3 regions of the Paenibacillus sp. FSL W8-0439 genome follow, and region 3 is predicted to be linked to each of the others. Evidence: riboswitches for the same ligand, from Rfam matches in the RefSeq annotation. Region 3 holds a riboswitch; each other region holds the start of a gene.
What was found. Region 3 has a riboswitch for thiamine pyrophosphate ahead of MKX36_RS02105 (ABC transporter substrate-binding protein). Riboswitches for the same ligand answer to the same signal wherever they lie in the genome.
Positions count from the first base shown of each region.

Region 1 (10,821 bases), 350 kb from region 3:
CAGCAATACACCTGCATGGATTGTAAAATAGTCCACTCCCTGCTCCGCCTGCTCAATCAGCGTGTCTCGATACAGTTCCCACGTCAGCTTCTCAGCTTCGCCGTTCACCTTTTCTAGTGCCTGATATAGCGGCACCGTTCCAATCGGTACAGGCGAATTCCTGATGATCCATTCGCGCGTCGTATGGATATTACGACCTGTGGACAGGTCCATGACCGTGTCTGATCCCCAGCGTACAGCCCAGGTCATCTTCTCCACTTCTTCCTCAATGGAGGACGAAACTGCGGAATTCCCAATGTTCGCATTGATCTTTACGTGAAAATGGCGTCCAATGACCATGGGTTCGCTTTCCGGGTGATTGATATTTGAAGGTAAAATAGCTCGTCCAGCCGCCAGCTCCTGTCGTACAAACTCGGGCTCTACACCTTCGCGGATCGCCGCGAATTCCATTTCAGGCGTAATGATCCCTTGCCGCGCATAGTACATTTGCGTCACAGTACGCCCTTGCGAAGCCCGTAGCGGACGGTTGGTCACGCCGGGAAATTCCACTGTCTCCCGTTTGGAACCAGGCTTCATCCCGTTATCCTCCGGCTTGACGGCGCGGCCCTCATAAGCCTCCACATCTCCCCGTTCCAGTGCCCAAGCTCGCCGTAATGGTGGCAATCCCTGACGGATGTCGACCTGGTAGGCTTCGTCCGTCATCGGACCGCTGGTATCATACACACGCAGTGGCTCATGATGCTCGGTGCCCTGCGGCGTATGTGTGGGTTGTAGCGCGATTTCACGCTCAGGCACAGCAATATCCGGCCGAGAACCTTGAATATACACCTTACGGCTCCCCGGAAAGGGCTTTAGCCCACTGGCTTGCTCCGCTTTGGCTTTCTCTCCCTCTACTTCTATTATTCCCGCCAATCCTGCATCTGCTGATTTCATTCCTGTTTCTTTCGTTCCTTTTGTTTCTGTCGGTTTCATGATCCATTCCTCCCGTATCGTTGAAATGACACACCGATCCGGAACCATTCCCAGGGTGGCGCTGATCTATGCAAAAAAGCCGGTTCCCTAGGGAACCGGCTAATCAAACGAAACAGCTATCCAAACCGATCGCACGTGGAATAATCATATTCCAATGCGCGGCCGTAGACAGCAGCTGCGTATACATTTCAATGGCCGATTACTTCCCTACGCTGGTATGATCCAGATCAGGTGCAAAGGGTCCGGAATCTTGCCTGATTCCATCTCAGCCCGCATTACAGGCTCCCCTAGTAACTGTGATACTTTCTATTCACATGAATTGGCGGCTATAACAGACATCCCGCCATCTCTATCAGACTACTTTAAATTTATAGCTTTGGCAACCCTTGTATGCTTTCCTTTTGTATTGATTACTGTCACGGAAGCATAAGCCCCATTTCCTTGGCTGCTTCGATCAAAATCGGTGCAAACTCATGCAGCGTCTCGGGCGCAAGTCGACTGACCGGGCCGGATACAGATAAAGCCGCCGTGACCTGTCCCTTTCGGTTCACAATAGGCGCGGCCACAGCCGCAGCTCCTGGCTCACGTTCTTCATAGCTGGTCGCATAGCCCTTCTCACGGATGTCCTGCAGCTGGGCTTTATAAACATCCGGGTCTACCGAAGGTGGCCATTCTTCACTGCTTAGCAATACCTCCAGCTCCTGCGGTGGCATAAAGGCCGCCAGCACCTTGCTGGAGGCTCCCACAGCCAGCGGCATACGCGCACCCACAGGCGCAACCCTACGGATCGCCTGATTGCTCTGCACGGCTTGTATGCGAATACGCATGCTTCCATCCCGCAGGTACAAGCTGACCGTTTCCCCTAAGCGATCACGCAGTCCTTCCATTGCAGGCTGTAACAACACCGCCGGCTCATCGCTTTGGGACAGATGCGTGGACAGCTCCCATATGCGAAAACCAAGCCTATATTTTTCCGTTGCGGCATTCCGAACGACAAATCCCCGATCCTCCAGCGTAGTCAAAAGACGATGAACAGTGCTTTTATGTAGACCAATTTGGGAGGCAATCTCCGTTAGACCAAGATCAGATTCTGCGGTAAAACACAGCAGTATATCAAGTGCACGCTCTACAGCGCGGACGGTTAATTTACGGTCTTCCATCGTGAACCGCTCCTCTTGTATCCATATTCGTTTCACACTATGAAACATGGTTACATAAATTATATAGAATAGTCGCGGCTACTGTAAACCGATGTTTTTGTGACAACCATATTACAGAACAAGAACAAACATCGACAATTCTTTGCATCATTTTTACTTTTCCGGTTCAGGCGTTGACTTTGGATAATAGCCATCATACGATAATAGGTATCTATACGGACATACCCTACTATTTTCAAGTGGAATTATACCTAAATTTTATGATTCGAAGATCAATTTTATATAAGGAGGCTCTTACATGATTTCGACATCCCAGCGCAACGCTCAGCTACAGACCGCTGTTCAGGAGCCGTCCACCCCACTCTTTAATCCCCGTATGCTGCGGTTCAAGCACGTTGTGATTGCTCTGCTGCTGTCGGTCGTATTTTTTCTGTTGTTTTGCTTTATTGCCTTGCATGCTTACATCGCCTGGGTGCTTACGAATCCCACCGTCGCACCCTTGTACTCTAATCCGATGCAGGCCAAAGGCATGCCTTATGAAGATGTCAGCTTCCCAGCCAAGGATGGTAGCCGCATCGTACAAGGCTGGTATATCCCGGCGGATCAATCGCGGAAAACCATTATTTTCAGTCATGGTTACGGGGCTAATCGCGAAGAAAGCTGGATTCCCATGTATGATCTGGCGCATTATGCCCACAGTCTGAACTTTAATGTGGTCATGTTTGATTATGGATTCGCGTCACAAAACAGCAAGGCCGTCGCAACCGGAGGTAAGGCGGAATCCCAGCAGCTTCTTGGAGCGATTCAGCTTGCGAAGCAACGCGGCTCGTCGGAAATTATCGTATGGGGCTTTTCTATGGGAGCAGGAACCGCTCTTCAGGCGGGCTTGCAAACCAAGGATGTGGACGCAATGATTTTGGACAGTACCTTCCTGCTGGAGCCAGATACACTGTACCATAACATTCACAATCAAATTAATCTGCCGAGACATCCGTCTTTGGAAATTTTGGAGTTGCTGTTTCCAGTCTTAAACGGCACCAGCTTGCATCAGATTCCATATCAAGAGGTTAAAAAGGAGAACTATCCGTTTCCAATCATGTTTGTGCATGGTACACAGGATGAAAAGGCTCCTTACCCCATTGCGGAAAAGCTTGCTGCCAATCAAACCAACCCGCTTTCCAGTGTATGGATTGTCAAAAACGGGATACATGAGCTTATTTTCAGAGAGCATCCCCGTGAATATTTGCGACGGGTATCGACATTTCTAAGCAGTGTGCAGGAGCTGGAGGACAAGAAAACCACTGCTGCTGCCCATAAACAAACGACTACGAAGTAAGAAATTATTTTCAAAACAAGTAATCATCGTCTTAAAGAAGCCTGCCTATGGACACTTAACCCGTGCCGTAGACGGGCTTCTTTTTTTATTTTCCATGAGTAATTATTGTTCTGCGCAACAGGTATAACCTGATGAAGGAAGTTCATAGACATATTCACGGTGAGACGGCGAATATACTGGGTACATATGCATCCAGGACAGATCTGCTAGATCTGCCGGATAGCCATAGCGGGATACGGGAGGTAAAAACGAATGCTGAGTACTTATGGGTCTTTCCTGCCCTTACGTGTGCTGGAGGAAATTCGTCATTGGAAGCAGCAGGAAAGTTGGCACGTGGAAGTAATTAAATCTGCTACTGAAGGGCTAGAACCTGCTTATGTGCGGCTGCTGGATGATTGGCGAACCGTATTCGAACAAACGGAACGCACCGCCATCGAGCTGCTCGAAGAGCAACGGAGCGCGCTTGATCCGGCAGAACAGGCATGGCAGCATCAATGGAAAAAAGAGTCGTCTGTTCCTCAAGCACATACACACCAGCTGGATGAATCATCAGCACATTCAAGGGGATCAGACGCATCAGCGACTGGAGAGAAATCGTTGTCTGAATCAGGCTTGAATTCACAGCCTGCCTCACAGGAATTAAATCGTCGATTGGACGATTTGCTGCAAACCGCGAACCGTCAATCACAAGAATATGTACGGCAGCTAGGTTTGCTGACTGAACACAGTCATGCATTGCGTCAACAGCCAAAATCCGCCGGAGTTGTAATACACGCAGCACATGAAAGTCAATATTTCCTGATCTCAACCACTCCCTTTCAAGAGCCCGGCTCCATCGCGCGAGCCGCTGGGCTGTATCATGTAGCGGCAGAGGGTAAGGATTACCCGGAACAAGCGTTTCGAGAGCGGCATGCCGGCATGAGAGGAGAAGGTTCTGGGGCTACTAAAGGCGTCCAGTCCGGCCAGGCTCAACCTTCGCCAGCAGAAAAGTCCTTAATCGGTCGCCCGGTCCCTATTGGCGGACATCGGCTCCCTCCGCTTCCTTACCCTTATAATGCGCTTGAACCGTACATTGATGAAAAAACGATGCGTATTCACCATGACAAGCATCATTTGAGCTATGTGAATGATCTGAATAAAGCGGAAAAGAAACTGGAAGAAGCCCGAAAAACAGGTGATTTTGACCTCGTAAAGCATTGGGAACGTGAACTGGCATTTAACGGTGCAGGTCATTATCTGCATACTCTTTTTTGGACGATCATGAGCCCTCAAGGCGGTGGAAATCCAAGCGGACCGCTGGCTGAACAGATTAAAAAGGATTTTGGCAGCTACGATGCCTTCAAAAAGCAATTTAGTTCAGCAGCCGAAAAGGTCGAGGGCGGCGGCTGGGCCATTCTGGTGTGGAGTCCGCGCGCCGGGCGGCTTGAAATTTTGCAGGCCGAAAAGCACCAGAACCTAACTCAATGGGAGTCTATTCCGCTGCTGGCGATCGATGTGTGGGAACACGCATATTACTTAAAGCATCAGGCTGAACGCAATAAATACATCGAAGATTGGTGGCATGTCGTCAACTGGCCTGAAGTGGAAGCGCGCTACGCTCAAGCCTCCAAGCTGAGATGGCAACCATTCTAAGCTAAAATAAACTACACCTGCAAATCGTATCGCTCTCTGAGCGCTTCTATTTGTCCAGTCAATTCTTCCGGTTGCACCAGCGAGCCATCGGCAGGCAAAATGGCCGCCCGACTCTCGACTACACGGCGTAGCGATGCTGTGTACGCCTCGACAGACGGCACTCCGGCCAGCTCTGCCAGGCTGCCCATCGTTGCCGGATTAACCCGGGGATAATCCGGCTGCTGCACGCCTGCCGGTGTATCCCCGGCTGCCTCCCGATAAAACTGCTGCACCGCCTGTGCGCGCTCTGCTCCGTGGCCCTCAATCATCACAAAGGCCGTGATGATATACGCCTTGGCTTGACGCCGCTGCGCAATGCCGCAAAACTTGCGTCCTCGGACGCTCACATCGTAATCCCCGGGACAGAAGGACCCGATGATTTCTCCAGTCTGCGCCTCGGCAGACCACGGGGCCAGCGCATCGGCAATCAGCCCTGCCATGAGCCGAAAATCCTCATGCAGGCTGATGGCCCGCTGCGGATTCGGTAGGATTAAGGACAGGTTCAGTACCCCCCTGTCCAGCATGACGGCTGCTCCGCCTGAAGGACGCACGCATACCGACGTTCCTGAACTACGCACTCGCTCCATCGCCTGTGGAGCGTTGGGAAGCCTGCGGTCCCGGTGACCAATCACAAGCGCTGCCGGATGCCGCCATACATGCAAAATGGGCGCAGCTCCTTTCCCTACTTGCCGACAAGCCAGCTCCTCCCAAGCCAGCGGAAACAATACGTCTTCCTGAGTAGTCATCAGTGGCGTTTCCAACCATTGCAACTCAGGCAATGCTGTTGTTATTTCTGTTGAGCTATGTATATGGTCCATACGTTATCCCCTATCTTAAAAATAACTGTTATCCATAGGCTAATCGTAATTTTCAAGGCAGCATGCTGCTATTTTTTTATTTCATCTTCTTCACAGTAGCTATCCCATTGTCACTATTACCGATGTTAACAAAAAAAGGCGGCTACGCCTATGCGTAAACCACCCTTTTTTTATCACTAACCATTGCATTCTGTTCAATTATTCCTTGATCAGGGACAAGAACTCTGCGCGTTGTGCTGCATTATCACGGAACGTACCGCGTACGGCAGACGTTACCGTTTTGCTGCCAGGCTTTTTGACACCTCTGGCACACATGCACAAGTGTTCGCCTTCCACGACCACCATAACTCCGTGAGCGGAAACCGCTTCATTTAAAATATCAGCGATCTGCGATGTAATACGCTCCTGTACCTGCAATCGGCGGGTCACCGCCTCCACCAAACGGGCTAGCTTGCTTAGTCCTACAATTTTACCGCTGGGTACATAGCCGATATGCACTTTTCCGAAGAAAGGAGCCATATGGTGTTCACACTGACTGTAGTAGACAATATCCTTCACGATTACAAGCTCCTCGTGATTCTCGTCAAATGTCACACCCAGCGCATCTCGTGGATCAACCTCATAACCCGCAAATATTTCCTCATACATGCGCGCAACGCGTGCTGGTGTTTCCAACAAACCTTCACGCTTGGGGTCCTCACCGATCAGTTTTAAAATCTGCTCCACATGGTACTCGATTTTATCCCGGTTATCCGCAGCTTTGCGGTTAATATAATCTTTTACGCCAGCCACAGTAATCCTCCTCTATGCAGCAACCTCATGCGGCATCCGTACTCACGTTGCTCATTATTTCCGACGGCCCTGATTTTTACGCGCACCAGGCTGATTTTTGGAGAACTGTTGGTTCTTCATCATCTGCTGGGCTTTTTGCATTTGTTTCCCATTCAGGTTGTAGCCCATCTGTTTGGCCATTTTTTGCAGCGTTTCAGGGTCGTTCTGCATCTTTTCAAGCTGTTTGCGAAGATAATAAGCACCGATGAAAAATCCCCCGACCAAGCCAACAATCAGGGTAATAATCGGAATGACAATATTCCACACCACGAAGTCGTCACCTCTGTATATTTATATGAGACATCTTGAATTACACGAACCTATCATAGCAAAACATGGGACAGCTAGCAAATTACTTTTTGCAAACATATGTCCTTATTCCTTCTCCAAATCCAGCAGCTTCATTTTGACTGGCAAGCCTCCGGCATAGCCAACCAAACTACCGTTTGCACCCGATACACGGTGGCATGGAAACAGGATAGGCAATGGATTTTTGTTATTGGCTTCGCCGACAGCACGTATCGCCTTGGCTCGTCCAATCGATTCTGCAATATCTTGATAGGACACACTTTGTCCGTACGGAATATTTTGCAGTGCGCGCCATACCTGCTCTTGAAAAGGAGTGCCTCTCAAATCATAGGCTATACTGAATTCCCGTCGTTCTCCCGCAAAATATTCACGCAGTTGTTCTGCAGCTTCGCGCAGCTTTTCCGGCTCCTGTACATAGACATATTCCCCGACCCATGTCCGGGCCCATTGCTGAAGCAATGCTTCCTTCGCATAAAAAGAGCCATAGTCAATTCGGCATAGCCCTCGATCCGTAGCACACAGCGTCAGAGTGCCCACAGGCGTCTCCATTTCGTCATAATAAATCTTAGTTGGACCCTGTGAATCCTCCGTCTTTAATTCAGCAGAAGTTTGCTGCTCTGCCTGCTCTTGTTCCGCTAGCTTGGAATGCGCCTGCGCGATCATTTCGCGTACTTGCTCATGTTGTTCCTTCTCTGATGCTTGCTTGATCGCTGTCATAGCGTTTTCCCCTCCTATTCGACTCAAAGCCCACGCCGCCGTGCCTCGCAGCTCGGGACGCGGATCATCCAATAAAACCTCCGTCAATTTGGGCACCGCGCTAACATCCTTGAAATTTCCAAGACCAATGACTGCATTGCGTTGAATCGGCTTCTTCCCCCGCCAAGCCGCTGCACTTTGACCAAACCGGTCTTTGAATTCGCGATTGCTCAAATCCAGTAATGGTAACAGCAACGGCTTTACAATTTCAGGATCGGGTGTAAGCTCGGGATGATGATCCCAGTTAAGGCCTCGATTTTTGGGACATACGATTTGGCACGTATCACATCCATACAGCCGATTCCCTATTTTCAGCATAAACTCCTCGTCCAAAAAGCCCTTGGTTTGCGTCAAAAAGGACACACACCGCTGGGCATTCAGCTGTCCCGGACCTACAAGCGCACCGGTAGGACATGCATCCAAACATTTGGTGCACTCTCCGCAACCATCCGTAACCGGTTCATCGGGCTGGAAGGGAATGTTCGTCAACAGCTCCCCGAGATAAATCCATGACCCCAGTGTCGGTGATATCATCATCGTATTTTTGCCGCTAAAGCCAATTCCTGCGCGTTCCGCAACGGCTCGGTCTGACAATTCTCCGGTATCCACCATGTTTTTCAAAAGTGCATCAGGTACCCGCTCACTTATAAAAGCCTCCAGCTTTTCCATCGCTTCCCGCAGTACCAGATGATAATCTTTGCCCCAGGCTGAACGCGCCATAATACCACGGTATTTTCCCTTGTCCGACTTCGGCGGGTCCTTCATTTTCGAAGGATACGCCACCGCAATGGCAATCAGGGATGCGGGCTGCGAGCCATACAGCTCTGGATAGATACGCTTATCAATATCGGGCTCCTCAAAGCCGGATTCATAGCCTTTAGCACGGTGCTCTTCCAATATAGCTTTCAGAGACAGAAAGGGATCGGCGGATGCGAACCCGATGGAATCAATCCCCAGCCCTGGAGCTGCCTCAATAATTTCCTGCTTGAGCGAAGCCCAAGTCGAAGCCGTTCCGGTCGCCGTCCGAGTTAGTTCGCGTTGCATCCGATACTCACCTCTCTTTCACAATTCTTCGTGACAGATAGGAGAATGATGTATCATTCTCCTATCTCAAATTTCAACAGAAAATAGCAGCAGATGCTACCGTAAATTTTTAACAGCACTCGTCGCCAGAAAATCACAGCGATTATTCAGTTCGTTGTCACTGTGGCCCTTCACCTTCACATATTCAACCTCATGCTTACCCATTAGTGCCCATAGTTCTTCCCAAAGTTCCTTGTTCTCCACCGGCTGATTTTTACTGTTGCGCCAGCCATTACGGAGCCAATTCTTAATCCAGCCTTGTTTGAAGCAATTGACGACATAGGCAGAGTCACTGTGTACTTTTACACGGCACGGCTCCTTGAGCAGCTTCAGCGCTTCAATCACCGACTTGATCTCCATGCGGTTGTTTGTCGTCATCTTTTCGGCACCCGACAGCTCCTTACGATGCTCTCCATACAGCAAAACAATCCCCCAGCCCCCTGGGCCCGGGTTCCCCGAACAAGCACCGTCGGTATAAACCATCACTTCTTTCATCGTCCTCTTCCTTTCCTGATTGGGAATCGCTGATCCGTTGTAGCTCTGATCGGGTCGCACGTATTCCGCATTGATTTCAGACTCATAACTGCTCTATAGCCACTTCCACTCCGAGATCGGCCAAAATATAAACTCTGCACGTCCCAGTAAATCTTCAGACTTAACGCTGCCAAAGTACCGGCTATCCTTGCTTGCAGCCGTATGGCGATTATCTCCCATGACAAAGAAGTGTTCTGGCTCCACCGTAAAAGGACCGTAATCACCATCCTCCACGTCCGAGTTGGTGTACGGTTCATTTAGCAGCTCACCGTTTACATATAAATGATTATGCTCAATCCGAATGACATCTCCGGGAATACCTATGACTCTTTTCACTAAAAATCTTGGGCTGGACAGTTTGGAATCGGGATCTTTTAAAATCACAATGTCCCCTCTTCCCGGATCATGAAAATTATAAACCAGCTTGTTAACGAACAAATGCTGGCTTTCCATTAGCGTCGGCTGCATCGAATGTCCTCTGACCGTAGACAAGTTAAATACAAACAGGTTCAGAAGCAGTAAGACAACCATCGCGATCAGCAGAGTGACTAACCAATCGCGTATGTAACCAGAGCGACCTGCCTGTTTGGACGTTTCCGGTGAAGGAAGCGGGTCTGACGAAGGAGCCAAAGCGTCCATAATTAACCTCCTCAACCCTGTTATAAATAGAAAAGCATATCCCGTACCCGATTGCAACGGTTACTCAGATATGCTCTAAATGTAAATATTATACTTCGTTTCTGTATATCGAATACCGATTAATGAGGTGCCAAAATACTCAGCTTCTGAAACGCCTGTAAAATCTGGCTTGCTCCGTAGCCCATAGCTTCGTACAACGGCATGGCCGCACTGTTATGCTTGTCCCCTGCTACCCAAATACGGCTAACCTTACGTTGCTGAAAACGCTGCTCCATGGACTCCACAAGCGATTTCCCGATTCCCATCCGACGATGATCCGGGTGAATAGCAATACGATAATAACAACCATGATTCTGATCAATCGTGCCAATCAGGGCACCAACGATCTCTCCCTCTTCTTCGGCAACGACGATCAAACCGGAATCCCACGAAAGCTGACGGGCAAAAGCACCCACCGTCTCTTTGTAGCACTCCTCTGACAAGGCAATTTGCATGAGTTCCGTTACTGAATTCACATCACTTAATTGAAAGGAACGAACGTGCATAAGTAATATCTCCCTTTTCGTAAGCATAATAAAAAAATTGAGACAGCACCGTCATTTTTACATAAATCCATAAAGCGCTTATCATGGTGTTAATCACAAGGCATTATGATAAAAATGCATACGATCTGCTATATATGAAATGAAGAACAGGAAAAGGGTGTGTGCCC
Region 1 is NZ_JBBPAK010000001.1:824,329-835,149, reverse strand. Features, by position in the region: gene thiC (phosphomethylpyrimidine synthase ThiC) at 1-972, opposite strand, end outside; TPP riboswitch at 1,160-1,271, opposite strand; gene MKX36_RS03750 (IclR family transcriptional regulator) at 1,389-2,132, opposite strand; gene MKX36_RS03745 (alpha/beta hydrolase) at 2,431-3,468, shown strand; gene MKX36_RS03740 (Fe-Mn family superoxide dismutase) at 3,721-5,100, shown strand; gene MKX36_RS03735 (lipoate--protein ligase family protein) at 5,112-5,957, opposite strand; gene folE (GTP cyclohydrolase I FolE) at 6,156-6,749, opposite strand; gene MKX36_RS03725 (YneF family protein) at 6,804-7,058, opposite strand; gene queG (tRNA epoxyqueuosine(34) reductase QueG) at 7,164-8,897, opposite strand; gene rnhA (ribonuclease HI) at 8,994-9,431, opposite strand; gene lepB (signal peptidase I) at 9,525-10,109, opposite strand; gene MKX36_RS03705 (GNAT family N-acetyltransferase) at 10,229-10,654, opposite strand.
Region 1: it holds a riboswitch for thiamine pyrophosphate, as region 3 does, so the genes downstream of both, thiC (phosphomethylpyrimidine synthase ThiC) here and MKX36_RS02105 (ABC transporter substrate-binding protein) in region 3, are expected to answer to the same signal.

Region 2 (10,821 bases), 4.0 Mb from region 3:
TCACTTGAATGTGCTTCATATTCAGCGAACGGTTCGCCCATTTCAGCGATTCGGACAATACCTCATTCATATCGGTGAAGCTAATTCCGCTATTATCATGCATTTTCTCTTCCAGCTCATCACGCAAACTACGGACGCCTGTCAGTAATTCTCCTAGTGAGGATTCCTGTCTGAGACGACCCTGAATGAAATTTTCATTCAGCTCGCGGAAATACTCCAGTTCCTCATGAGATGCTCCTTTTCCCTGACTGGAAGACACTTCAAAGCGGTTGGCTAGATCTTGATAAAATCCCAACAGCTTTAAATCATCGCCGCCTGTGAGACGGCTAGTCTGTTCTTGTAGCTCTTGCAGCTGTTGCTCAATCGTCTGCATTAACGGCAAATAATACGTGTCCTGCTGCTGTCGCATATCTTCATCCCGCCGCTGGTCACGCACTTGATTGTTCACGATGGCATCTTTCACAATCCGTTTGCGGAACTGGATGAGCATGGCCCACAAAATAATGAGTATTAGAGCCATCCCCATCCACAACTGTTTGCGAAAGGAGCTAATTCGCTGGGGGGTGTCCTGACTGATATCCTTAACCGATATGTAAAGGGCCTCTTCCCCAATGCGGCTGAATCCTATTCCGTATTTCTCTCCACGATCTTCAACGATACCCGTATTGCCCTCCAGCAGCCTACGGGTTACACTCGTGATGTCCGTCCGGTTGATATCCGAAGTACTTCGGGAAGCTACGATCTTGAATTGACCGTTATAAAATAAAGTCTCATGCTGATTCACCGGCTTACTTTTAACAATTCCACTAAGCATTTCAGCGTCAACTGTACGCACCATAAAACCGCCCGTCTGTACCCCTTGAATCCTGCACGCTATGTACTGGGCAGGCTGATGATCCTCAGTCACAAAAGAGCTGACCGCACAACCATTTTGCAGCCATTTAATCTGCTGGACCGCATTCCTCATCTCACGATTGTCACGTCCGACCATCACATGATACTGTTCATCCAGCACATAAAAAGACCCGCTCTCACGCTTAAACCCCTCAGCATATTGACGTGTTCCCTGATTCAGCATCTCTCTGCCCAGACTGGACGACAGCTCTTTTAGCTCATCTTGCCATGCGGCATAATGCTCCGTTATGCTGCCAGACAGTTCCTGTACCTCATTCTGGAGCTGCTCGTTCTGAATTTCCGCCAAGTGACCGCTGAATTGCCGCATGACGAACCATTGTAGCACAGCGGCCAAGAACAGTGTCACACACAAAACCATCAGGTACAGGATCAGCTTTTGCCAACTTGGTTTCAACAAAGCCCATTGCTTCATGACCTGGCCCCTCCATTTTGTTCAAGACGGCTCAAAATCGCTTGCATCAGGCATTCCAGCTCGTAGCTGACCAGCGGTAGCCGTGCGCACAGCAACCGGGGAGTGCGGCGCTGGAGTGCGGCAAACCTCGCAGCGGTTTCCGTTGCCCCGTCTGTCAGCAGGATCAACTCGCATGTTTTGGCTATATATAGACGATCCAAATCTTCCTCGCTGTATGCTCGCAGATCAACAACGTAAATATCATGACGATCGTCCATATGCTGAAGTGCACTGGAGACGGCCAGAGTCACCCCTGTATGTCGCGCAGCATGATACTGGTGAAGAAGACGCATTCCTTTTTCCCAGAGCGCGTGTTCAACCGAATCAAATCGTTCACAAAAAAGACGCAACGCCCGTTCTGTACTGACATCTTTTAAAAATGCCAAAACGCTGATATTATACATGTAGTTCCTCATTTCTTACTTCCTGATTGGAGTTGCGCAGTTCTTATGACACCCCAAAACATTCTATTTGTTGACGACAGTCCTATGGTGCTGTCCCTGCTTGAACGGACATTGATGCAAGAAACATTCACCTTACATACCGCTCACACGCCTAAAGAAGCTCTGCAAGTGCTGGAAAAGTACCCGATTGATGTTGTCGTCTCCGATCTGCTTATGCCTGGTTTGGACGGAATTACGTTCCTTCGTATGATTAAGAAAGATTATCCACATATCGTACGCATCATTTTGTCTGGTCACCTGCATACGCAGTCCATTTTATCGGCCATTAATCAAGTCGGCGTGTTCCGTTTTTTGACGAAACCGCTGGAGCTGGATGATGATACGCTTAAAAAGATACTGTATGAGGCGCTTGATCAGGCTAGGCTCAATCGAAACAGCCTGTATGCAGACCAGAACGTCGCATCTGACCTATCGGAATTTATAAACAGCATTTTGAATGCTCCGTACCGACCGTATGTACTGCTGAATGATCAAGATATCGTAACCGCCGTACACATTGCACTTGCTGAGCTGTATCCTGTCGGCTGCTCACTGCGTCATCCTGCTGGCGAAGGTATTCAGTTAACTCCGCATTCATTATATATACCGTATGAGGAGCCAGAATCTTCCGATCCCGACCTGTACTCGCTGGATACGCTGACCCTCGGTCATTCATCGTTACGCCTTATCCGCCTTAGCGAGATCGCCTGAGTGACGGGTGCCGCCCTTTAACACGGCGGCTACCCCAATCACAGTCAGGCAGGTGTACATCCACAACATCCCCCCCGTTAGCAGCGGATGGCGGATGTAGTTTTTCACATTCCCCCATGTATACAACACCGGACGGAAGAAGTACCAACGTTCCAGTGCCTTTCGCAATCCGCCCTCCTCAGATGACATCGTACGATCCATCACCGAGAAGTAGTAGGCTTTTTTACGTAATACATCCTGCAAATATACCTGTTTTTCATCATGATATACCCGTGTAAAAACCGCCCGGCGAATGACTCCGCCAGACTCTATATAGCGTAAGGTTGGCTGTATTTCTTCAAAAGCAATTTGCTCCGCATTAAATCCGCCTGTCGATTCGTAAGCGCTCATTCGCCAGAAGCGTGCAGCTTCAATGGAGCGTTTTCCCAAGGTCTCTCCTGCGTTGTTAATTACATTCCGCTCGAAAACCTTTACTTTGGAGAAAAAATTATTTGCTTCCGAATATGCCTCCTCTGGAATAACCAAGGCGCCAATATCTTGATGATCGTCAAAAAAGTCGATGCTTTGCTGAATTAGATGTTCGGCTAAAATCATATCGGAATCCAATACAAATATGTATTCGGCACCCAAGCGCTTCGCTTCCTCAACCGCTTTGACTCTAGCAACTCCCCGCTCTCCATGAGGAAGCTCCAATACGGTAACGGGTACTGAGCTCCCTGCGGACAGCATACGAATCGTCTCAACCGTCCGATCACTGGAGCCATCATCGGCAATTACAATATGCAGATCCCTGTAATTTTGCCCCATACAGCTTCGCAAACAAGGCTCTATTGTACGTTCATTGTTGTACGTGGAGAAGAGAATGACCACTTTGTCCACTCTGTTCCGCCTCCTCTGTCCAATTCTCCATCAACTGCTCAAATGCGGCAGCTGTATGATCAAAATGAAATCTTAGCGCATATTGGTACGCTCGCTCACGGATGGCCATGTAATCTTCGCCACCCTCTGCCGCTCTTTCCATTTGTTCAGACAATCCTCGAATATCGCCGTGAAAGCATAAATATCCGCTTTTTCCGAAATCCGTCGCATCCACCAGACCGGGAGAATTGCTCACAATGCTGGGAGTTCCAACCGCAGCCGCTTCGGTAATCGTCAATCCCCAGCCTTCACGCAGGGAAGGGAATACGAGCGCATGGGCACGGCTCATCAGCTCCAGCTTATACTCTGCTGAAACAAATCCATAAAAGGTAATATCGGCTTGTGATTGTCCCTGTTCATCCGGTTCTCCGTATGTCAATCCATACCGTTCTATAATCGGCAATAATTGTTCTGTCACATAGGTTTTATCGGTTTTTCCGGCAATCCATAACATAGCCTGGGGGAACTTTTCCTTGAGCCGCCCAAAGGCTTCAACGACCAGATCAATGCCCTTATATTTAACAAAGCGTCCGGCATACATGAAGGTTGGGTTAGACTCCTTTGTCAAAAATTGTTCACGCGGCCAATGATCAAACTCAATTCCTTCCGGTAAAAGATGAACGCGATCTGGATGAAAGCCCAGCTTAAGCAGATCATACCGGGTAGACGGGGATACGGTGAGCGTCCGATCCTTCCGTGCCAGCTTAAGCATGAGGGGCTCCATATGAAATCCAATCATATTTAGCGGGAACCTGGCATTTTCATACCATATTTCCCTTGTTAGCTGATGTATGAAAAAAATTCGCTTGGATGCCTCCACCCAAAATCGGGTAAAGAACTGATGCGTATTCGCTTGATTAATTACATAGTCAATCTGCTGCCGATGACGACGGTAATAGCGCATCGCATAATAAATAACACTGTATATGTTTCCTTTTCGAATATACGTAACACCGTCAATGACTTCATGCTCAGGCATCCCCTCAAATTGAGGTGAGAAATGAATGAACTGAAACCGACCTTGCTGTGAGCGTTTCAGCATTTCATGGGTGAAAATTTCTGCTCCCCCGCTTTTCGGAGAACGAATGTCACGCCAGGAAAGCAATAGAACTACGGTTTTATCGTCCTGCTCTAGTATGGTATTCATGGGGTGATTCCTCCCCTTATCTTTATTTTGAACAAATACATATAGGCATCTATCACAAAGTAGAGAGACATAGCTCCGTACACAATGAACTCTGACAACAAAAAATCGATCGGGTCTGTGTGAGCCATATGAAAGGCTACTAATAAAGCTGCGGCTCCCGCCATCAGACTGAACATAAAGGTGCGTCTGCCCACTAATACGTGCACATGCACAAAAAATAGCACGATGGAAAAAAGCCAATACACCCAGCCTCCCCATGGAATATAGGCCTCAGCCGCCTGGTAAGAGGCTCCAAATAATATGGGAATAGAGGGTGGGAATATATAAGTTGTGCCCACATATACACACAGCGCGGCTACAGCCATTAATCCAGCATAGATTACAATTAACTTGCCCAAAGCCTGGCGGTCATGCCCCTGCGCACCGATCTTTGGAATAAAGGCAGCAATCAAGCTGTACGAAACGTAATAGACCAACTGGCTGTACTTCAGCGCAATGGCATAGCTGCTGGCCTGCTCAGGAAAGTAATGCTGTACATACAACATGTCGATGGATATACAAAACAGAATGAATAAATTCGTCATAAGGCTATCGGTGAAATCCTGACCTAGTGACTTCCATAACCCAGCAGGGATATGTTCTCCTCTATATGTCAATAGGGACAAGCCTCGGGCCGAAACGATCCAGCCGTGAAGCAACGACAGCAGCATTCCCCCACAGCTCGCTAATAGTAAGGCTTCCAACCTTAACCCCAGGGCAGCCAGGACAAAAAACAGGCATAGCTTCCCTAATACCTCAATGTAATAGTTCACATTGAGCGCCAGCATGCGTTCCCTCCCCTGTAAATCTCCACGGCACGAACTTACCAGAATATGCAATCCGATCAAGGCATACAGCATGAACAGCGGGCCGGACTCAACGCCCAATAGCGAACCCAGCAACGGATGAAAGGAAAGTAAAATGATCATGGCAAGCAAAGTTAGCACTAGAGGTGCTTTTAGTAATAGAGAACCGAGCGGTAAGCTGCGTAGCGCAAGCTTCTGGTCAGCCTTGGATACCAGCTTGGCGGTTAACAGCTGGATGGATAAGCCCAATACGGACAACAGTGCAAAGAGGGCCAACAGCGCGTTCGCCTGACCATAGGCTTGTCCGGTAAGATACCAGCTCGCTGCAATGTGGAAGAAAAAATTGAATCCGTTAAGCAGCACATTAAAGAGGGGGAACATCAACGAACGCAATCGGTTGTTCACGTGGTTATCTCACCCGCCGATCCAGTCGCCAAATCTCAATGATAGAGCGCAAAAAGCGAATGGAATCCTTCCAGACATGAATGTGCGAGCCATCTCGGTCAATACATTTGACGGGTAGTTGCAGCACACGGAGCTGAAGTCGCTTGGCAATGAACATCATCTCCAGATCCAGCGCTAGTCCGAGTTGTTCCTTCAAATGTGGAAACATCCGCTTCACGGCAACCGAGCTCATCACTTTAAGACCCGTCTGGGAATCTACTACACCGGTTGGTAAAAAGGGGCGAGAGACGACCCGTTTGCCAAAGCTGACGATAGATCGCAATAAAGAACGATTCTCGGCGGTCATATCTTTGGTTCCAATCACAACATCATAGTAGCCCTGTTGAACAACATTGATCATTCTGGCAATATCCTCAATAAAAAAGGAATCGTCCGCGTCCACAAATACGTAGTAATCCGCACCGATGGTCCGCATTCCTTCCAGATACGTCCCTGCCTTGCGCGTATTGCGTCCCAATTCCCTTGTTTGAAGCAGTGGACTCAAGTTCTGGTTAATCCGGTTTACGGACAAGTCCGTTGCTGCCTCCAGCGCTTTAATCAAGGCATTCGTGCCATCGTGGCTACCATCATCAATGAGATAAATCGAACCCTCTATAATATGGCTGCGGATAAAGGCTTGCAGTCGCTCAGCAAAGGTTTTGACATGAACAAAACGTTTCTCTTCGTTATACACAGACAAGATGAATGCAACATGTTGGCTTTTAGTCGAATACTCGGGATAGAGCAAGCTTTGTATTTCAGAAAGTATTTCTTCGGTATCATTGGCTTGCCAAAATAGCAGACGCAATCGGCCTACTCCGATAATTTGCACCATATGCTGATCACTGAACGGAAAGGTTACATCCGTCACCAATAGCAATGGCATTTGTGGAAACTGGCTACGGATCTGATTAGCTTTCCGCACGGCTTGCCCCGGCTCCCTATAATCTATCAGGCAGCAACTTGCACCCTCGTAGACTGAAGCTTCCTCCGTGTCCTCGCACTGTATATATTGGTAAAAACAAATCACATTGGGATAATCAATAGCCCTGTTGTTATCGCTAAAAATGGCTATAGGTCCCTGCACACAAACCTCTCCTTTTCCTCCGAATAGTTCTATTTTGTTGAAAAAGAATTAAAAATGTTTGCTTAGTAAGATTAAATTAATGTCCAAATACTTCATATTTTCTTAACAAAACAGCTCACATCCCTTGATATATAAGCATTCAAGAGAAGAAAAACTATTTTTCATATTTGATAAAAACAGAGCATTTAGACCTGATTCATCAGGACTACTACTATACGAATTACAAGGTGAATCCGAAAACAAAATTGGTTCTATGGGATTAATAAAAAGATACACATATGGTCATTTTGTCATAGATTGATAGACGAATAAAACCAATTCGTACGTCCATACTATGGACAACATGTCATTTTTCATCATGAATAATTATTAAAATATAGGGAAAGAAGGTATTTTTATGGAAGCATTTCATGTCAATCGTGATGGGTCATTATCTACTCCCTTACGAGGAAAGGACGTGCTAGCAAACCCTCTTTTGAACAAAGGGGTGGCATTTACAGAAGAAGAACGCAAAGAACTGGGCTTGGAAGGAATTCTTCCTCCCACTGTCCTTTCATTGGAAAAACAGAGCGTTCGGGCATATCAGCAATTCCTGGCACAACCCACCATGCTGCGTAAAAATGCTTCACTTAACGACCTTCATAACCGGAATGTCGTGCTTTACTATCGGCTGCTAACCGACCATTTGAGTGAAATGCTGCCCGTAGTCTACACACCGACTGTAGGAACCGCCATTCAAGAATACAGCCATGAGTACAACCGTCCCGGGGGCGTATATTTATCGATAGATCATCCGAACGGTATCGGACAGGCGTTCTATAATTCCGGCTTGCGTAGTGAGGATGTTGACCTGATCGTGGTCACGGATTCAGAAAGTATTTTGGGAATTGGTGACTGGGGGGTCGGGGGAATTAACATTGCTATTGGCAAACTTGCTGTATATACAGCTGCGGCAGGTATTCATCCCGGGCGGGTGCTGCCCATTGTACTGGATGTGGGCACGAATAATGAAAAGCTGCTGAATGATCCGCTATACATCGGAAACCGTCATAAACGAGTTCGCGGAGAAGCCTATCATCAATTTATTGATACCTTTATCAGCAAAACGTTAACACAATTCCCGAAAGCGCTTTTGCATTGGGAGGATGTGGGCAGCGTGAACGCACGCCACATTATAGGGAAATACGGTCAAAACATTCTCACCTTCAATGATGACATCCAGGGCACAGGAGCAGTCACATTAGCTGCGATTGTTTCGGCGGTAGGTGTCACCAAAATTCCGCTACGTGAACAAAAAATACTTGTCTTTGGTCCAGGGGCAGCAGGAATCGGTAACGCCGACCAAATACGGAGCGCTATGATCGAGGACGGGCTTCCTGCAGAAGATTCTTTCAGGTCGTTTTGGGCCTTTGATTATCGCGGGCTATTAACGGACGATATGGAAGATGTACTCGATTATCAGAAACCATATGTGCGTAAAAAGGAAGAAATCAGCTCATGGGCCCGATCGGAAGACGGCAAAATACCGTTGCTGGAGGTCATCCGTCAGGTAAAACCTACAATCTTAATTGGGACTTCCGGTGTAGCGGGTGCCTTTTCTGAAGAGATTATCAAGGAAATGGCAAAGCATGTGGAACGCCCGATCATTATGCCCATGTCCAATCCTACCAATCTGGCTGAAGCGGTACCCGAGGATTTGATACGATGGACTGATGGCAAAGCATTGATTGCTACGGGAAGTCCCTTTGAGCCCGTCACCTATAACGGTACGAAATTTGAAATTGGTCAGGCGAACAATGCCTTTGTTTTCCCGGGACTGGGTCTAGGCGCAATTGTGGTCAAGGCCAAACGAATCACTCCTTCCATGTTTACCGCAGCAGCTGATGCCGTTGCCAACGCCGTAGATTCGAATGAACTTGGCGGCGCACTGCTGCCCCATATTCGAAAATTACGTGATGTTTCGTTTGCGGTTGCGGTTGCGGTAGCAAAGGCCGCAATTCAGGATCAGGTAGCTCAGGCACACCTTCCAAATATTGAGCAAGCCATTCGGGATGCAATGTGGAAACCGGAATATGTGAGGGTCAAAGCCGTGGAAAGTGTAATCCAACACCCTCACTAATCCTTCACTAGGCATAAGCAGTTTGACATAACATAGGAACGAATGTACAGTATTAGTCAAAAGAATAGGAAAGTCCACTAGGGGAGCCATTATGGCTGAGACAAGAATGAATCTTGGACCCTTTGAACCTGATCTAGTTCGTACTAGCGTAGGAAAGTGGAGCCTTCTATATAGGGTTTCAGGCGTTTTTGCGCATTGAACCTATGTTGAAGCCGCTCCAGTTTTCGGGGCGGCTTTTTGGCATTGTTCCGAGAATTGTATCTTACGGGACTTCTTATTCTCCATTTTTGTTGGAGGTGGGGAAATGAGTTTTTCGCAAGAGCTCCGTCAGCAGGCGGATGGCATTTTTCAAGCCATTTATGAGCATCCCTTTGTGAGAGGTATTGCTGAAGGAAATTTAACAAGGGAACAGCTGATTCACTATGTAAAACAAGACTTTGAATATTTGAACGCCTACATGCGGATTTACGGCATCGCAATCTCCAAAAGCACGAGCCGGGAGGATATGGCTGTATTTAACGAACAGATCTCTTTTATTCTCAACAGCGAGGTTCATCCGCATCAAAATTTTTGTGCTATCGCAGGTGTCACCTATGAAGAGATGCAGGGATATCCACTCGCTCCGTCCGCTCATCATTATATCCGCCATATGCTGACCGTCGCACATGAGGGTAGTCTTGGGGAAATCATGGCCGTGCTGCTACCATGTCCATGGACATATCTTGAAATTGGACGCAGGCTAATGGATGAGGTAAGACCAGACGAGTCTCATCCGTTCTATGAGTGGATTTGCTTCTATGGCAACCAAATTGAAGATGTAACCTTCAAATATCGAGAGCGTGTGGATGCTTGGGCGAAAGTCGCCACGGCTGCCGAGCGAGAGCGGATGATTGAGCATTTTATGCTAAGCTGCCAGCTGGAATATATGTTCTGGGATATGGCTTATAAGCAGGAACAATGGCCCGTCCAGATGCGCGCTACGGTCTAGGAATAATCAGTATAGATGAGAGAGGATAAACATGATGAATATATGGGAACAAAGTTATTCGACGCTCCTGACAAAGGTACAAAACAGCAACCCCCTCGTTCATAATATAACCAATGTGGTGGTCACCAACTTTACAGCCAACGGCCTATATGCACTAGGGGCTTCCCCGGTGATGGCTTATGCACCCGAGGAAGTAGCAGATATGGCCAAAATAGCGGGCGCCGTCGTGTTAAATATCGGTACGCTAAACCGTGAGCTGGTGGATGCCATGATCCTTGCTGGACAATCGGCGAATGCTCACGGTGTTCCAGTTCTGTTAGATCCGGTCGGTGCAGGAGCGACTAGCTTTAGAACCGAGTCAGCACTACGAATTCTAAACGAGGTTAACATCTCACTAGTACGAGGCAATGCAGCCGAAGTCGCTCATCTGATCGGAGAAGCCCGAGAAATTAAAGGGGTAGATGCAGGCGACAGTGCTGACAGCAGTAATGTCGATCTGGCAGTTCGGGCTGCGCAAACGCTCCATACCATGGTTGTCATCACTGGAAAAGAGGACGTCATCACCGATGGGGTTGAAGTACGATTGATTAGTGGCGGAGACGCGCTGCTTACGAAGGTAACCGGAACAGGCTGCCTGCTGACCTCTGTGTTGGGTGCGTTTGCAGCAGTTGAACCCAACCTGCTGCTCGCAGGCACAGCAGGTTTGGCATTTTACGGTGCAGCAGCTTCTCGAGCCGCAGCGCATACCGCAAA
Region 2 is NZ_JBBPAK010000001.1:4,476,307-4,487,127, forward strand. Features, by position in the region: gene MKX36_RS19165 (sensor histidine kinase) at 1-1,327, opposite strand, end outside; gene MKX36_RS19170 (hypothetical protein) at 1,324-1,770, opposite strand; gene MKX36_RS19175 (response regulator) at 1,816-2,520, shown strand; gene MKX36_RS19180 (glycosyltransferase family 2 protein) at 2,488-3,399, opposite strand; gene MKX36_RS19185 (glycosyltransferase family 4 protein) at 3,359-4,585, opposite strand; gene MKX36_RS19190 (transporter) at 4,582-5,835, opposite strand; gene MKX36_RS19195 (glycosyltransferase) at 5,840-6,961, opposite strand; gene MKX36_RS19200 (NAD-dependent malic enzyme) at 7,359-9,080, shown strand; TPP riboswitch at 9,150-9,252, shown strand; gene tenA (thiaminase II) at 9,385-10,068, shown strand; gene thiM (hydroxyethylthiazole kinase) at 10,100-10,821, shown strand, end outside.
Region 2: it holds a riboswitch for thiamine pyrophosphate, as region 3 does, so the genes downstream of both, tenA (thiaminase II) here and MKX36_RS02105 (ABC transporter substrate-binding protein) in region 3, are expected to answer to the same signal.

Region 3 (10,821 bases):
AGACAGGTACGGTTACGAACGGCAAGCCAGAGCTAACGGATGTTATGGTTGGCGCAAGCAGCCTGGCTGAAACGGATTTGCTGCGATTGCTCGGTGCGGCAGAAAAAAGCTCGGAGCATCCGCTGGCAGAAGCTATTGTAAAAGGGATTGCTGATCGAGGTATTGAGCTAGTGAGTCCGACGGATTTTGAAAATATTCCGGGTTATGGTGTGAAGGCCTCTGTGGAAGGCAAGCAGGTATTGGTGGGCACACGCCGGTTAATGAGCAGGGAAGGCATCGCGATTGATGACTCAACCGAGCAGCAAATGAATGAACTGGAAGGCGCAGGGAAAACGGCGATGCTTGTCGCTGTGGACGGTTCCTATGCCGGATTAGTGGCCGTCGCGGATACAATTAAAGAAACGTCACGAGAAGCTGTTGCCCGTCTGCGGGCGATGAACATTGAAGTCATCATGATTACGGGTGACAATGAAAGGACGGCGCGGGCCGTTGCCGCCCAGGCGGGAATTGAACGGGTGCTGGCGGAAGTGTTGCCTGAAGGAAAGGCCGAAGAGGTAAAACGACTTCAGGAACAGGGCAAGATCGTAGCCATGGTCGGGGACGGTATTAACGATGCGCCGGCGCTGGCTACAGCTCATATAGGGATGGCAATGGGTACGGGTACGGATGTGGCCATGGAGGCTGCCGATATTACGCTCATGCGTGGTAACCTAAATAGCATTCCGGACGCGATCGAAATGAGCCGGCGGACCATGACAAACATACGGCAAAATCTGTTCTGGGCGCTCGGTTATAACGTGATCGGCATTCCGATTGCTGCTTTGGGCTTTCTTGCTCCATGGTTGGCGGGAGCGGCCATGGCATTCAGCTCTGTTTCGGTCGTGCTGAATGCGCTGCGTCTCCAGCGCGTGAAGCTGTAAATGTTTTGATGTATTAGGCAGACGCATACTGCTGGATATTTGTAGCGAGATCATTTTGTAATTAGAGCAAGTACGCACAATTTTAGCTTTGTGCGTACTTGCTTTTTTGCTAAGTTTTTCATTTGTGTAATCCATGGTGCCATCTTTCATCGCGTCAGGTTGCTTATCATTGGCGAAAGTTTCATAATATTTGTAGGAGTGCCATGCAAGTATGCAAGAACCTTTTCGTGTACTCACAGCTTGAAGCAGATAAAGAGCTTATATTATGGATTAGGAGTGAAGCCGTCATGAATGATACGATTTCCTTGTTGATGAACCACCGGTCTGTGCGAAAATTCAAGTCAGACCCCATTACCGACGAGCAGCTCGCAGCTATTGTGGCAGCTGGCCAAATGGCATCCTCGTCCAGCAATGTGCAGGCATATACCGTTATTGCCGTTACCGAGCCTTCCTTAAAAACAAAACTGGCCGAGTTGGCAGGAGGGCAGGCTTATGTTGAGCAATGCCCTACATTTCTGGTGTGGTGCGCAGACCTGTATCGTTTGAAGCAGGTGACGATTCATCATCAGCCAGGCCAGCCTTCCTACGAAGGGTCCGTCGAAAATTATACGGTTGCAACCATTGATGCCGCGTTAGCTGCACAAAATGCAGCGGTGGCCGCTGAATCACTCGGCTTGGGCATCGTTTACATCGGGGGCATTCGTACTAAAATAGCAGAGGTATCCGAGTTGTTAGGGTTACCAGAGCTGGTATATCCAGTGTTTGGTATGTGCATTGGTGTACCGGATCAGGAAACGGGCTTGCGTCCACGACTTCCACTGTCCGGTGTTTTGCATATGAACGGTTACGATAAAAATCAGACGATGAAAGCTGTAGAGGTATACGACCATACATCAGCTGAATATCTGAAGGAACGTACGGGCGGTCAACGCTCTACACCTTGGTCTGAGCAAATGGCGACGAGATTGACCGAGCCAGCGCGTTTGCAGTTGAAGCCATTTTTGGAACAGAAGGGTTTCTTGAAGCAATAAAGTGGAGCAACGTCAAAAAACGTTGCTATGGATGAGCCGCATTTTAAGCAACACGTGTATGTAAAATTACAAGAACCTCCTTAATTACGCATGATAAAGTTTCGCGTATATAAGGAGGTTCTTTGCTTTGACTACAAGTTATGGTTGTGAGCCTTTTAGTAAATAGCTGATATGCCTTTATGAATTAGACAGGGAGTAGAAGCGGCTCGTATTATCATAAAACAATTGACGGACAGTAGCTTCATCTTGACCGGTCAGCTTGCTATACGCGCGAATGACCTCGGCAGTCATCCGTGGATGTGTCTGCTGTCCGGTAAAAGGGCCCTCGAATGGCCATGGACCGTCTGTCTCTGCCATGACCTGATCAGACGGATACTGTCTTGCCAAACTGCGGATTTCTTCTTCGTACAGGAGATCCGGTGTGAAGGACACATAATAGCCATTACGGGCCATACGTTCGGTCGTGGCGGCAGAGCCCTTGAACCAGTGAAAATGCGCCTGCGTAACGCCGTGACGTTCCAACAGGTCGCAGGCAATGTCTGCATCTTCATAAACGGCGTGCAGCACGATGGGTTTGCTATGCTTGCTTGCAAACTGGATAAAACGCTCCAGTAGCACTATATAGGGAGCGAGGTCAAAAGCATCTCCGCTGCGTGAGACTTCCAGCCGATTGTAATAGGGCAAGCCGACTTCACCCACCGCGACCATCTGCTGTACATGTTCGTCCATCCAGTGGAACAACAGGTCAAGCTCGGCTTGTGATGGCAGAGCCTGTTCTGGATGAAAGCCGAAGGCTGGACGTACTAGCCTGGGCCAACGCTCAGCCAGGCGCAAGTTGGCTTGACTGGAGGCTAGATGCATGGACACAGCTATGATGGCTTCTACATGGTTGTCGACAAGCGAAGCGAGCAATAGCTCCTGTTGTTCAGGTGGGTAACTGTCTACATGAATGTGTGCGTCGATTAAGGGAACAGTTGCTGCGACGTTCAATCTCAATGCAGAGTGCACATTCCAATCATTCATAATGGTTTACCCCGCCGTCAGAGGTGTTTTTACGGACACTTTCAGCGGTGTCCATATCGCCGTCCAGTTTGTGCTTTTCCTCACGCATCCAGCCAGTCATTGTCCGCTTCCATTCCATAAAGCGTGGATCGAGGGTGATTTCTTCCCTACGCGGGCGAGGAAAAGGAACGTCTACGACATGCATCACTGAAGCAGGTCGCGCCGACAGCACATAAATGCGGTCGGAGAGCAACAGCGCTTCTTCGATGCTGTGGGTAATGAACAGCACAGAGCGGCGGTTCTTCTCCCACATCCGCAATAACCATTGCTGCATGTCTGCACGTGTCAGCGCATCGAGTGCGCTGAACGGCTCATCCAGCAGCATTAATTCCTGCGGGCTAAGCAGGGCGCGGAGAAAGGCCGCACGTTGCTGCATGCCACCAGATAGCGTATGCGGATACGCCTTTGCGAACTTGCCCAGCCCAACCTGCTCAAGCCATTGCAAGGCTTCTTTGCGCCGTTCACGTTCGCTGACGTATCGGGACTCTGCTGCTGCATCCTTTCGCGGTGCGTTTTCCTGCCCGAGCAGTATGTTGTCCAGCGTGGTGCGCCACGGGAAAAGGGCGGGCTGCTGCGGCATATAGCTAATATGACCGCGTTCACCAGTCACGTCCTGTCCATGCATACGAATACGTCCCTGCTGCGGCTTGAGCAGCCCGCCGATGATGTGAAACAGCGTACTTTTGCCACTGCCTGACGGACCAATGAGGGAGACAAATTCGCCTGGCTTAACGGTAAGGGATACATCCTGTAGTACAGGCAGTGAGCTTCGCTTTTCCCGGAAGGCGAGGCTGATCCCGTCCAATTCCAAAGCAGGAGGAGCAGGTGCCATTGCCTGCGGTTCTCCGGCTTGTTGCTGTTCATCAGCCACAGGTGGTGATGTCAAGTCCGTCGGATGCAGACTCATATGTGCCACGTCCTTTCATTAATGCTTTAATGCAATATGTGGAGGCTATTCTTGATCGGGTTTCCAGCGCACCAACCATTTCTCCAGTAGTAGAATAACGACAAACATCAGTAAGCTGAGTGTAACAATAATCCCGATAGCGGCAAAAATGAGATCCGTACGATAGGCAGATTTTTGCAGCAACATATAATATCCAATTCCTTCACTGGCCCCAATCCATTCGGCAATAATCGCGCCCATCACACTGTAGGTAGCAGCGATTTTAACGCCAGAGAAGACTTGTGGCAGGGAGTGTGGCAGCTCCAGCTTCATAAAAATAGCCCTGCGGCTTGCACCCGACATCCGCATGTAGTTCATCATCATACGGTCTGTCCGTGTCAGCCCGTCCATGGCTGCTACAGCCACGGGAAAAAAGCATACTAATGTAATGACCATAAGCTTGGGCAGCACGCCAAAACCGAACCATACCATGAGCAACGGACCGAGGGCAATGATCGGAATGTTTTGGCTAAGGATCAGGAGCGGGTACAGAGCAGATTTGAGAAAAGGAATCGTATGGAGAACGATGGCGATCAGCAGTCCTGTTGCTGTCCCTATAGCAAATCCCGCAAGCGTCAGGCGAATCGTAGCCCATGTATGGGCACCAAGCAACGCCGACTGCGCCATACCCTCTTGTACGATTAGGGATGGAGCTGGCAGCAGCCAGGATTCAATATGTAAATAGGAAACCGCTCCCTGCCAAGCGGCTAAAAAGAAGAGGACCGCCACAAGGGGCGGCCATACGCTTTTCCACCAGGATGCGTTCTTGCCTTTCGGATTCATGGGCGATACTTCTCGGTCAGCTTGTTCATGCTGATGCCCTGTGGGTTATGTGCAATTTTGATCTGTGAAATGACGCTGGGACTTCCAGCTTCCGTCAAAGCCTCGTGCATTTCTTTAACCACTTTCAGCAACTCGTCGAGCTCGCCCTCCATGGTCGTATCCAATGGATTCACCTGATGTTTGACACCGGAACGCTGGATGACCTCAATCGCCTTGTCTACATAGGGGTAAGAGTCTTCGTTATTAGGTGTTTTAGGGATTACTTGAATGCTGAGAAGTGTATTAGCCATGTGAATTTCACCTGTCCTTTATTGTTTAAGTTATTAGGAAAATAAATTGGTTTAAGGCGGGGAGACCGCTTCGCGTTTCATTTGATCTTACGATCGCTGTTGCCATGGGATTCTTTGAATTAAATTTTAAAGGTAAGAATCCCCCTGAGCGTATGCTTCCGAAGCTAGCTTTCCTAAAGAAAGCTTCAGGCGAACGCTTCGCTTCTCCAGATTCAAATGAACCGCTCCGCTACTAACCGCCTTAAAAGCACTTTAGTTTTTTGATAGGTTGTGTGGCATTTTTACACACAAAGCGCGTAGTGGCGCTTCGTTCTTCTCTAGTCCAGTCTTATTTAGCGTTTTAACAAAATGATCAACGCTTGGGCAAGAAGTCGTTTGTGAAGGCCTTATCGACTTCCAAAGGTTTGCTGAGCAGCTTGCGTTCATACATCCAATCCGAGTAGTTTTGCCATACCTCTGCTTTTTGTAAACCCCATTGCGTGGCATCGTCCTGATAACGCGGGCTTAGCCATTTTTGGCTAGCAAGTACCAGTTTTTTGTCCAGCTCTGGCACAGCTTTAGTTAAGATATTCGCCGCTTCTTCTGGATGGGCGATAGTGTATTCATAGCCTTGTGCAGTAGCGTCCATGAACGCTTTGACTAGGTCAGGATCGTTTTTTATCGTCTGTTCATTGCTCACAATTACAGGTGTATAGTAATCGAGACTTTTGGAATAATCTTTTACATACAGCATATCCAAGGGCTCGCCTCGAAGCTCGGCCTCAATCCCGGTCCATGCGTAGAAAATCCAGGCAAAGTCAATATCCCGCTTCACGGCTGTAAAATAGTCTGCATTGCCCATATTGACGATTTTCACTTTGCTCACATCACCTTGGTCTGAATCCATAATGGATTTCATGACCGCTTCTTCTACAGGAGAACCCCAGCCGCCGTAGCTTTTACCCTCGAAATCTTTCGGGCTTTTAATTCCGCGGTCTACCGGAGCTGCGAAGCCAGAGGTGTTATGCTGAATCACCGCAGCGATGGATACGAGCGGTACGCCTTGGATGCGAGCCTGAGTGACGCCTTCTTGATAGCTGATACCAAAAGGTGCAGCATTCGAAGCAACCATTTGGTCGGCTCCTCCTGAACCAGGTTGAACGATTTGGACATTTAAGCCTGCTTTTTCGTAAAATCCTTTGTCCTTGGCGACATAGAGTCCCGTGTGATTCGTATTGGGTGTCCAGTCGAGCACGACTTTAACATCTTTGAGCCCCTTTGCTGAGGTAGACGTTGAAGTGTCGGCAGCAGGAACCTCCTTTTGAGATGTAGGGGGATTGCCGCCGCAAGCGGTCAGAGTCATAGCCATGAGCCACAGACTGATCAGACCCAGGCTTAACATTTTCATGCGCTTCATCGTTGTGTTCTCTCCTTTTTAATTACCCGTTATCCGTCCAATCAGACAGTTTATATTCCCCATTTTCACAAAAATCACATCTGCCGGAAGCAATCTTTCCAACAACTTTATCTTCAACAAAAAAAGCGTCCCGAGATTCCGGGACGCTTGCGCTTGTATATACCAAAGTAAGGGATGTCCTGTTTTAATAAAAGGCACATCTTGCTTAAGCATTCCTACGCTGGCATTACCCAGATCAGGTTGTAAGGGTCAGTGTCTTGGGACACACTCTCAGCCGGCCGATTCCAGCACCCCTGGCATTGTATGGTTTAATGGGTTCGTTTATTCGGGTTTACTACGACGATTATATGCCTTGAAAGCGGGTCTGTCCAGCTTTGAGGAAGCGCTCACGGTTCATTTGTCGAACGACAGGGTACACTTTTACTGTGAGCTTCGATCTGAAAATGAACATGAATCATTCAGATCTGTTCTGGTCATGTTATTTTCAGAACAGCTACACTGTATGTTTAGGAGAGCTGGTGCCAAGTGGCATAGCCCTATAGAATTCTAATTCGTAAAAAGGAGTTGTTGTACTGTGGGTAAAACGGAGACACTGGATCGCAGTCAGCTGGAACAAGCCATTGTGAAGGCTTTGGATAACAACAAATTTTGCTCGTTAGGTACGGTTGAGGGCGGAAAACCGAAAGTACGCTATATGGCCCTTTTTAACGATGGAATGAACATTCATCTGGCGACGGATCGCAAAACACATAAAGTGGATGAGCTAAAGGACAATCCGAATGCTTATCTGCTGCTGGGCTATGAAGTGGGTGGCACGAAGGAAGTCTTGGAAGTGGAGGCTACCGTCCAGATTACAGCTGATGAGGGGTTACGCAAACAAGTGTGGAATGATTCTCTGAAAAAATGGTTTTCCGGACCAGATGATCCCGATTATGTCATCTTAGACGTCAATCCGACTCGTATTGAGTACGTGGGTCAACAAACGGAGCGCCAGGTGTGGACGAAATAGAAACAATATAAACGGACAAGCCAGTAAATTTCCAACTTTTTCAGGAGATTTACTGGCTTTTTTTATACGCAAAATAATTATTTTTTCATAAATATTTTAAGCAAATGACTACTCTTTTGTCTGGCGTTGGATTAAAATAGGAATGGTGGGTTCAAAGCTTACATATATGTGCAAAAGTATGTATATGAGGCATACACCTTAATGAGGAGGGGTATATTTTGTTATTTCGTAAAAATTGGTTTAGAGGGTTTACAGCAGCAGTTGTAGCTTGTAGCCTACTGGTGTTTTCAGCCGCTCCATCCTGGGCAGCTAGCAATTCTCGCGATAGCGCTACGGTGAATTTGCGGATCATGGAGACAACGGATATTCATGGAGCGCTCATGAATTATGATTATTATTCGGACAAAGAAACCAACGAATATGGCTTGATTAGGACAGCAAGCTTGATCCAACAAGCGCGTAGTGAAACAAGAAACAGCATGCTGTTCGATAACGGTGATTTGCTGCAGGGCAATCCATTAGACGATTATATGGCCCGCAACAAAACCTTTGAGAAAGAAGGCGGTGTTCATCCGGTCTATAAGATGATGAACTTGATGGACTATGATGCGGCTACTGTCGGCAACCACGAATTTAACTATGGTCTCGACTTTCTGGACAAATCGCTCAAGGGTGCTGATTTTCCTTACGTAAATGCGAACGTTTATGTTGATAAAGGGGGGCAAGCTACTAAAAATTATCTTACCCCTTATCAGATTCTTGATAAAACAGTAACGGATGAGAAGGGCGAAGAGCATACACTCAGAGTGGGTGTCATCGGTCTAGTAACACCTCAAATTATGCAGTGGGATGAAGCTAATTTGAAGGATAAGGTCGTTACAAAGGATATCGTGGAAACAGCCAAAAAGTTTATTCCACAAATGAAAACAGAAGGTGCTGACATTATTGTTGTGCTTGCACATACAGGCTATGAGGATGTGCCGCAAACACCAATGATGGAGAATGCCGTTAAGTATTTGAGCCAGGTGGACGGAATTAACGCGATTCTGTTTGGGCATGCTCATAAATCTTTCCCTGGCCCTGATTTTAAAGATATGAAGGGTGTAGATCTGGATAGAGGAACCATTAATGGCGTGCCGGCCGTGGAAGCTTCTTCATGGGGTAAGGATCTGGGGATTATTGACCTGAGCCTGGAAAAGAAGAAAGACGAGTGGAACGTAATCAACTCTCAGTCTCAAGTGCGTCCAGTTGTGAGTACTACCAATCAGTCTGTGCAGTTTACTCCTGAATTTAAACTGATTGATGCGATCAAAGAAGAGCATCAAGGAACGCTGGATTATGTTCGTCAACCTGTCGGAACAACGACTGCACCGATTACCAGCTATTTTGCATTAGTACAGGATGACCCGTCCATTCAAATTGTGACAAATGCACAGAAATGGTATGTTCAAAACCATCTTAAAGGAACCGAATACGAAAATCTCCCCGTATTATCGGCAGGCGCTCCATTCAAAGCCGGTGGTCGCAACGGTGCCGAGTATTATACCAACATTCCTGAAGGTACAATAGCGATTAAAAACGTGTCCGATCTGTATGTGTACCCGAACACGGTTCATGCTGTAGAAGTTACTGGTGCTGAAATTCAGGAGTGGCTGGAGTGGTCTGCGGGTCAGTTCAACCGCATTGATCCTAGCAAAACTGAGGAACAATCGCTGATCAACAAAGATTTCCCAACCTACAATTTTGATGTGATTGACGGTGTGAATTACCAGATTGATGTAACTCAGCCTGCACGATATGATGCCAAGGGAACTATTATTGATTCTTCAGCCCATCGTATCAAGGATCTGCAATACAACGGGAAGGCTATTGATCCTGCACAGAAATTTATTGTTGCGACCAATAACTATCGTGCTTCCTCCTCCAAACTGGCCAACCCAGATGGCAAACGTATTGTGATGGCAGCACCAGATGAAAGTCGCCAAGTCGTTGTTGATTATATCCGTACGAACGGAACGATTAATCCGTCAGCGGACGGCAACTGGTCTATTGCTCCTTTTGGTCAGGCCAAGGTTACCTTTGAGTCCTCTCCTGATGCCAAAGACGTGCTGGCCGGAAATCAACAAATTTCATACTTGAGCAGCGCGGCAGACGGGTTTGCCAAATACAGCTTGAAAGCTGGCGCTAAGCCTAGTGCAGCAACGACCTCTGTGAAGGAAGCTGCGGCACCTGCGAAAGCAACCGCGAAGCCAGCTGTCAAAACGACTAAACCTGCGGCTGCAAAACCGGCTAAAACAACGAAGCCAAAGGCGTCCAAGTAACTTGGGATTTTAGTCTCCACTCCATAACAGAATGAAGCAGTAAGTCTCTTTAAACAAGAGATTTGCTGCTTTTTTTGATGCCCAATACAATAGTACCGTGTTTATTATGAGTGTAAAAAAGGCTTTGTTTTTGTCGAATATGTACTTAAGTCCTAAGTTGTTGTTCGGAATAAGCTTATTTTTTGTCAAAACACGTAATTATATAGTACTTTTGTTCTAATTGTTTGTGATATAATGGTGAAAAAACCGGGAAATTGTTCCGAGGAGGACCATTATGACTTGCAGCAATTGCAGCATCATATTACCTATTAAGGATCAAGGATTGCTGAAAATTAGGCATTCTAGGGTGTCGCTTACTCCAGAATTAGAGGGCTTGGGTATGCTATCGGAACAAATGAAACCAGAATATTGGTGTGAGGATAACATCGTGTTTCGCTACGACAGCCGTTCACAGTTGGAACAGCTAGTTAACGGACTGGCTCGTCTGCCGCAGGAGTGTTTGGACCGAATACAAGTTGTGGTGACTGGTTTGCAACATGTTGAGGGATTTGAGGACTGGCTTTTATTTAGTCAATTGCAAGCTCGACTGCAACATCCGGATCTGGTGAGTATTATTAAGAATCAAAACTTTACCAGCCATATGCAGCCTATTGTTGACTACAAGCTGAATATCATCGGCTTTGAGTTTTTGCTGCGTCCATCACAGCCCGATAAGTCTTTTCAGCCTTTCCGATTGTTTGAAGTTGCTCGTGAAGCTGGCTTGCATGCTCATTTGGATCGCTCGGCTCGTATTTCCGCCATTGAAAAAAGTGCGACATGCCTTCCGATGGGAATTAAACGATTTATTAATTTTCTCCCTTCAACCATTTATAATCCGGCTTATTGCTTGAATCATACCTTTGAGACAATTGATCGGCTATCCATGAATACGGAGGATTTTGTGTTTGAGGTTGTAGAGACGGAAGAAATAGACGACCTGAATTTTTTGCATCAAATCTTTGAACAATATCGTACACGGGGAGTTTCGGTGGCACTGGACGATGTAGGGGCAGGCTATTCTACG
Region 3 is NZ_JBBPAK010000001.1:471,666-482,486, forward strand. Features, by position in the region: gene MKX36_RS02075 (heavy metal translocating P-type ATPase) at 1-920, shown strand, start outside; gene nfsA (oxygen-insensitive NADPH nitroreductase) at 1,208-1,951, shown strand; gene MKX36_RS02085 (TatD family hydrolase) at 2,129-2,974, opposite strand; gene MKX36_RS02090 (ABC transporter ATP-binding protein) at 2,967-3,920, opposite strand; gene MKX36_RS02095 (ABC transporter permease) at 3,966-4,742, opposite strand; gene MKX36_RS02100 (MTH1187 family thiamine-binding protein) at 4,739-5,032, opposite strand; gene MKX36_RS02105 (ABC transporter substrate-binding protein) at 5,385-6,428, opposite strand; TPP riboswitch at 6,624-6,733, opposite strand; gene MKX36_RS02110 (pyridoxamine 5'-phosphate oxidase family protein) at 7,003-7,437, shown strand; gene MKX36_RS02115 (bifunctional 2',3'-cyclic-nucleotide 2'-phosphodiesterase/3'-nucleotidase) at 7,656-9,758, shown strand; gene MKX36_RS02120 (EAL domain-containing protein) at 10,033-10,821, shown strand, end outside.